Regions from separate parts of the Streptomyces sp. NPDC060198 genome, predicted to be linked through region 1. Evidence: riboswitches for the same ligand, from Rfam matches in the RefSeq annotation. Region 1 holds a riboswitch; the other holds the start of a gene.
What was found. Region 1 has a riboswitch for glycine ahead of gcvT (glycine cleavage system aminomethyltransferase GcvT). Riboswitches for the same ligand answer to the same signal wherever they lie in the genome.

Region 1 (3,642 bases):
AGCTGCTGGGGGTTGCTCATGACCTGAATTCTCCTGTACGCGGATGGGTGCTGACGAACGATGGTCTTACGGGATGAGACGCGACTCGGTCACGTCCGGCCCGGTGGGCGGGGCGCGGAGTGCCCCCGACGCCTACTTCCGGCGCTTGTAGAAGGGCAGGGCCACGACCTCGTACGGCTCATGGGTGCCCCGGACGTCCACGCCGACACCCTCGGTGCCGGGTGCGGCGAAGGCCGCGTCCACGTACGCCATGGCGATCGGCTTGCCCAGCGTCGGGGAGGGGGCGCCGGAGGTGACCTCGCCGATCACCTTGCCGTCGGCGACGACCTGAAAACCGGCGCGCGGCACCCGGCGGCCCTCGGCGACCAGGCCGACGAGCTTGCGGGGAGGGGCGGTCTCGGCGCGCTCGGCGGCGGCGACGAGAGCCTCGCGGCCCACGAAGTCGCCCTCCTTCTCGAACTTCACGACCCGGCCGAGGCCCGCGTCGAACGGCGTCAGCGCCGTGGTCAGCTCGTGCCCGTACAGCGGCATGCCCGCCTCCAGGCGCAGCGTGTCGCGGCAGGAGAGCCCGCAGGGGATCAGGCCGTGCGGGGCGCCGGCCTCGGTGAGCGCCTGCCAGAGCGTCTCGGCGTGCTCGGGGGCGACGAACAGCTCGAAGCCGTCCTCGCCGGTGTAGCCGGTACGGGCGATGAGGGCCGGAACTCCGGCGACCGTGCCGGGCAGGCCCGCGTAGTACTTCAGCCCGTCGAGATCGGCGTCGGTGACGGCCTTCAGGATGGCGGGGGACTCGGGGCCCTGGACGGCGATCAACGCGTACGCGTCGCGGTCGTCACGGACCTCGGCGTCGAAGCCGGCGACCCGCTCGGTCAGGGTGTCGAGGACGAGCTGGGCGTTGCCCGCGTTGGCGACCACGAGGTACTCGGTCTCGGCCAGGCGGTAGACGATCAGGTCGTCCAGGATGCCGCCGTCCTCGCGGACGATCATCGTGTAGCGGGCCCGGCCGACGCCGACCGTGCCGATGTTGCCGACGAGCGCGTGATTCAGGAACGCCACGGCCTCGGGGCCGGTGACGGCGATCTCGCCCATGTGGGAGAGGTCGAAGAGCCCGGCGCGGGTGCGCACCGCATGGTGCTCGTCACGCTCGCTGGCGTACCGCAGCGGCATGTCCCAGCCGGCGAAGTCGGTCATGGTCGCGCCCAGCGAGCGATGCAGCGCATCGAGGGCGGTCGTACGGGGGGCGGTGCTCATGAGGTGGCTCCCAGGGCGCGCAGGGCATGACGACGAGGACGGTCCCTCCCCATCTGTCATCGGAACCTGAGAGGTTCGCCGAGAGGCCCCTGACGGGTCGGCTTGCACCTTGGGTGGAGCCGGTGACCGGCTCGCTTTTCAGATCTGCCTCATCCACGCGGTACGGGGCCTGAGAGATTCAAGGGAGGAACTTGCTCCTTCGGCGCCCGGCACACACGGTGGCCGGGACTCTCCCGCGTGGATTCAAACGGCCGGTATGCAGTTGCGCGCACATCATCGCACGCACGGCGGTCGGCCCCGGCGCCCGGTACCCCCGCCCGGCCTCCCGTCCGGGACACTTGCCGCGCATTACCTTTTCTTTACACTTTGTGGGCAGGTGCTGGGGTGACTCGACAGGGGGAGTGCCGATGTCGTTGCGACCGTACGCGGGGGTGGTGCGGTGGGGGGTCGCCGTGCGGCAGACACCGCCCGCCGCCGAGAAGGGGCCGCCGGCCGTGCGCGACCTGCGCGGTGGGGCCGGGGACGGACCGCGGCGGCTCGAATTCGCCCCCGGGGACGTCGTCGTCGTCTCCGGGCTGCCCGGCAGCGGCAAGTCCACCCTCATCCGGCGCGCGGTCACCACCCGCGCCATCGACTCCCAGGACACCCGGGACCGCTTCACCGCGGCCCTGCCCCGCTTACTCCCGTACGCCCTCTACCGCCCCCTGGTCCGCGCCGCCCACTACTACGGGCTGCTCGGTGCGCTGCGCTCCGGCGAGGCGGTCGTCGTCCACGACTGCGGGACGCAGGGCTGGGTACGCCGCTGGCTGGCCCGCCACGCGGCGCGCCGGGGCCGCGCCCTTCACCTGGTGCTGCTCGACGTTTCCCCCCGGACGGCCAGGGCGGGCCAGCGCGAACGCGGACGCGGCGTCTCCGGGTACGCCTTCGCCCGGCACCGGCGCGCGGTCGGCCGGCTGCTGCGCGACGCCGAGCGCGGCCTGCTGCCCCCGGGCTGCGCCTCCGCCGTGCTGCTGGACCGCCCGGCGGCCGGGGCGCTGGCGGCCATCGCCTTCCCGGTGGCGGAGCCGGACGTACCGGGGCCGGTGGCGGCGGACGTGCCCGTCGAGGTGGTCGAGGGACCGGTGGCCGATCCGCCGCCGGGTGCGCCGGGCGCGGTGCCCGGCATGCGGGGCAACGCCGGGGACAACAGCGTGGCCGGGACGCCGGGGCCCCGCGCCGGTTAGTGTTTCTGCCGCAGGACACGGTCGACAAGAGGACACAGAGGCAGTGGACATCCCGGCACAGACGTCGCCCCGCCAGCTCCAGGGGTGGCCTGCGAACGAGTTCGAAGAAGTGCTCAGCGCCTCGCTGGGCGTCCCCGGGGCGGGGAGCCGGCTCGTCGAGGTGCTCGGCCGCAGCCAGCTCTGGATTCCGCTGCCCGGCGGCGGCAGTCCCGCCAGCGCCGATCTCGACCTGCCGACGATCGAACTCGACGGTGCCGCCTTCGTCCCCGTCTTCAGCTCCGAGGCGCAGTTCCTCGGTTGCGTCGGTGCCCACCTCTCCTTCGCCGTCGCGCCCGCCCGCGAGTTCGCGCGCGGACTGCCCCCGCAGGTGGGCATCGCGGTCAACCCGGGCGGCGCGGTCGGGCTTCCGCTGCCGCCCGCCGCCGTCGCCGAGCTCTGCCGTGCCGGGAACACCCCGCTGGACGGACCGGCCGGCGGCGGCCGGGTGCGGCTCTGGGAGCCGGACTGGAAGGAGGAGCCGGTCGACTTCCTCGCCGCCGTGTCCGCGGAGTTCCAGCAGACCGGTGTGGTCGCCACCGCCCGTCGCGCGCTGGCCAGCATCGAGGGCGGCGACCCCGTCCTCTTCGTCGCCGTCCAGTTCTCGGCGTGGGACGAGGCCACGCGGGGCGCCCCCATGGACGCGCTGGGCCGCGCGCTCGGACGCGTGCAGGTGCCGTGGCCCGTCAACCTGGTCCTGCTCGACATGGCGCAGGACCCGGTCGGCGACTGGATGCTGGAGAAGGTCCGGCCCTTCTTCCAGTGACCGCCGGGACGGCCCGGTCGCGGCCCTCGGGCGTGTCCGTCGACCGGCTGCCGGGCAGCCCGGCCGCTGCCCGGGACCGGCCTGCCGTGTCCGGCATGTCGGACGGTGGCGTCAAGTCGGTGTCAGTAAGGGCGCATAAGCTGGTTTGATGGCGAGGTCGCTCCCGCGCGCCCGGGGGCGGCGCGCGACACGGTGGATCGACGAGGGGCGGGACCCAGGGTGAGTGCGTCAGGCACGGCAGCGGCCGGGCAGGTCGAACACATGCTGCGCCAGGTGACCCCCGGGCGCTTCGACGCGTACGAGGAGTTGCTGAGGGCCCTTTCGGACGGCCAGGTCTGGATGCTGCTCTGGCACGGCACGGCCGGCTCC
Region 2 (3,642 bases), on a different contig from region 1:
CGGCCTTGCCGGGCACCTGCACGGTCAGCGTGTCGAAGAAGGAGTCGTGCACGACCTCGGCGCCGGCGGCCCGCAGCCCCTCGGCGAGGATCGCCGCGTAGCGGTGGGTGCGCCGGGCGATCGTCCGCAGGCCGTCGGGGCCGTGGTAGACGGCGTACATGCCGGCCATCACGGCGAGCAGGACCTGCGCGGTGCAGATGTTGCTGGTGGCCTTCTCGCGGCGGATGTGCTGTTCGCGGGTCTGGAGTGCCAGGCGGTACGCCTTGTCGCCGTCGGCGTCGACCGAGACGCCGACCAGGCGGCCGGGGAGCGAGCGGGCGAACTGCTCGCGCACGGCCATGAAGCCGGCGTGCGGCCCACCGAAGCCCATCGGCACGCCGAAGCGCTGGGTGGTACCGACCGCGATGTCGGCGCCGAGGTCGCCGGGCGAAGTGAGCAGGGTGAGGGCCAGCAGGTCCGCGGCGACGGTGACGATCGCGCCGAGCTCGTGGGCGCGCTCGATCACGGGCCCGATGTTCCGTACGGCCCCGGAGGCACCCGGGTACTGGAGCAGCACGCCGAAGACACCGCGCTCGGCGACCTCGGCCGGAATGCCGTCCGTGAGGTCGGCGACGACGACCTCGACCCCGGTCGGCTCGGCGCGGGTCTCGATGACCGCGATCGTCTGCGGGAGGGTGTCGGCGTCGACGAGGAAGACCCCGCCCTTGACCTTGCCGACGCGCCGCGCCAGCGCCATTGCCTCGGCCGCGGCGGTGCCCTCGTCGAGCAGCGAGGCGCCGGAGGTGGGCAGGCCGGTGAGCTCGGCGACCATCGTCTGGAAGTTGAGCAGGGCTTCCAGGCGGCCCTGCGAGATCTCCGGCTGGTAGGGCGTGTACGCCGTGTACCAGGACGGGTTCTCCAGCACGTTGCGCAGGATGACCGGGGGCGTGAAGGTGCCGTAGTAGCCGAGCCCGATCATCGGGGCGAGAACCTGGTTGCGGTCGGCGAGCGTACGCAGCTCCGCCAGCACCTCGGCCTCGGTGCGTGCCGAGGGGAGGTTCAGCGCCTCGGTGCTGCGAATCACGTCGGGCACCGCGGCGGCGGTGAGCTCGTCGAGCGAGCCGTATCCGACCTGCGCGAGCATCTTCGCCCGGGCCTCGTCGTCCGGCCCGATGTGGCGCTGCTCGAAGGGGATGCCCTGCTCCAGCTGGGAGAGCGGGGTGCGGCGGGGGGTCATGATGGAGGCCTCCTGGTCTGACAGGACCTGCGAGGGCACCGCGGCGCGGCTGCCCGAACGGCCTCCCCCTCTGTCATCTCGACCTGAGAGCTTCACCGGCGCGCCCGGGGGCGTACCGGCTTTCACCGTCGGTGAGGGTGGCCGCACCGGGCACGTGCCGGGTGGGACCGCCCTGCTTTCCAGAGTGACCTCGTCCATGCGGTACGGGGGCCTGAGAGATTCCGGGGAGGATTTGCTCCTTCGGCGCCTCCGGATTCAGCACCGGAGGCTCTCCCGCACGGGGTCAGCAGCCATGTGCCAGCCTACCAGCGGGGATCTACGCGGTTTCTTCGAGTGGCCGATATCCGGAATCTGCACTTCTGTAGTGGCTGTGGAGTAGTTGCGAGCCCCAGTCGTCGCGACCAGCGGGAGGCACCGTGCAGAGCGACATCGATCCGCGCAGCCTGATCGGCCGCAAGGCATTCGACCGCGCAGGCGTCAAGATCGGCACGGTGGACGAGGTCTACCTCGACGACGCCACCGGTGTCCCCGAGTGGGCCGCCGTCCGCACGGGTCTGTTCAGCAGGGACGCCTTCGTTCCGCTGGAACCGAGCGAGTTCGTGGAGGACACCCTCCGTGTCCCCTTCGACCGCACGCTCATCCGGGACGCGCCCGACTTCGGCGTCGGCCGGCATCTCTCGCCCGAGCAGGAATTGCAGCTGTACCGGCATTACAAACTCGATTCCTCTTCCGTGACCGATCCGGGACCGGACAAGGACTTCGGCAGGCTGGCCGGCCAGGAGGAGTAGTCCGGCGGTTCCGCCACCAGTGGCAACGGATCGGCCGGGTGCAGTTCCGGGTCCTCCACCCGGAACGTGCGTACCCGGCCCGGGGGGTCGCCCGGCCGCTCGAACCGCACGGTGACCCTGCCGACGCCGCTGCCCTGCACCCAGCCGTGCCCGTACACCTCGTGCCGCGCGTCGTGGCCCGGGGACCAGCGCCGCGCGGCACGCTCGGCGGCCTCGTCCCCGGGGGCGCCGGTCGCGTCCTGCGCTCCCGTGCCCGCAGACCCGGGCGCCGGATCCGCGTCGCCGTGGCGCCCCTCCCTCCCCGAGGGCGCTCCGGAAGCCGGTCGCGCCGGTTCGGCCTCCCGCTCGGCCTCCCGCTCGGCCTCCCGCTCGGCCTGCGCCGCCTGCGCGAAGAGGTCTTCCTGCGTGTAGTCCGCCAAGCCCGTGACGCCCACTCCCAGCAGCCGGACTCCCCCGGTGGTGTCCACCGCCTCCAGGAGGCGGGCGGCTGCCTCACGCACCACCCCGGGGTCGTCCGTGGGGCCGCGGAGCGTCTCGGAGCGGGTCAGGGTGGAGAAGTCGTAGCGGCGCACCTTCAGCACGACGGTGCGCCCGGAGCGACCGGCCTTCCGCAGCCGCTCGACGCACCGGCCGGCCAGCCGCTCGACCTCGGCCCGCACTCGCGTCCGGTCGTGCAGGTCCACCTCGAAGGTGTCCTCGACCGAGACGGACTTCGCGTCACGCTCGGCGACCACGGGCCGGTCGTCGAGGCCGAGCGCCATCCGGTACAGGGAGACGCCGTGGGCCCTGCCCACCAGCCGTACGAGCTCGTCCTCGCCCGCCTCCGCCAGGTCGTGGACCGTCGTCATGCCGGCCCGGCGCAGATGGTCCCCGGTGGCCGGGCCGACCCCGGGCAACGTGCGTACGGGCATGGGCGCCAGCAGCTCCCGCTCGGTGCCCGGCTCGATGAGCATCAGCCCGTCCGGCTTGGCCTCCTCGGAGGCGATCTTCGCCAGCATCTTGGACCCCGCGAGCCCCACGGACCCGCTGAGACCGGTGACGGCCACAATCGCCTCCCGCAGCCGCTCACCGGTGGCGCGGGCCGAGGCGGAGTCGTCGGCGGTGCCACCGGCTTCCAGATCCACGAAAGCCTCGTCCAGGCTGAGGGGCTCCACCAGCGGGGACAGCCGTCCCAGCAGCTCCATCACCTGCTCGCTGACGGCGCGGTACAGGGCGAAACGCGGCACCAGGTAGGCGGCGTTGGGCGCGAGCCGGCGCGCCTGGGCCGTCGGCATCGCCGAGTGCACACCGAAGCGCCGGGCCTCGTAGGAGGCGGTGGCGACGACTCCGCGCGGGCCCACGCCGCCCACCACGACCGGCTTGCCGCGCAGGCTGGGCTTGGCGGCCTGCTCGGCGGAGGCGTAGAACGCATCCATGTCGAGGTGGAGGATGGTGGGCGCGGATCTCACACCGCCGATGGTGCCCTACGCCACTGACAACGACACAGCCCGGCAGCCGTGCGAACGGGTGCCGGGCCGTGTCGTCCGTCGGTGCTCAGACGGCGCGGTTGCGGCGCCGGGCCAGTTCGTCGGCGGGGTTGTGGCCCACGAGGGTCTCCCCCGTGTCCACACGCTCCCCGTGCAGCTGGGAAAGGGCCGC

Region 2: another riboswitch for glycine. It lies ahead of gcvP (aminomethyl-transferring glycine dehydrogenase); the one in region 1 lies ahead of gcvT (glycine cleavage system aminomethyltransferase GcvT).

What each region holds. Positions count from the first base shown of each region.
Region 1 is NZ_JBHWZJ010000273.1:1,704-5,345, forward strand. It holds gene gcvH (glycine cleavage system protein GcvH) at 1-20, opposite strand, end outside; gene gcvT (glycine cleavage system aminomethyltransferase GcvT) at 133-1,248, opposite strand; glycine riboswitch at 1,397-1,494, opposite strand; gene ACFWEP_RS26080 (AAA family ATPase) at 1,656-2,471, shown strand; gene ACFWEP_RS26085 (enhanced serine sensitivity protein SseB) at 2,515-3,273, shown strand; gene ACFWEP_RS26090 (enhanced serine sensitivity protein SseB C-terminal domain-containing protein) at 3,493-3,642, shown strand, end outside.
Region 2 is NZ_JBHWZJ010000140.1:5,153-8,794, reverse strand. It holds gene gcvP (aminomethyl-transferring glycine dehydrogenase) at 1-1,216, opposite strand, end outside; glycine riboswitch at 1,406-1,502, opposite strand; gene ACFWEP_RS18595 (PRC-barrel domain-containing protein) at 1,633-2,004, shown strand; gene ACFWEP_RS18590 (DNA polymerase IV) at 1,926-3,452, opposite strand; gene ACFWEP_RS18585 (MerR family transcriptional regulator) at 3,538-3,642, opposite strand, start outside.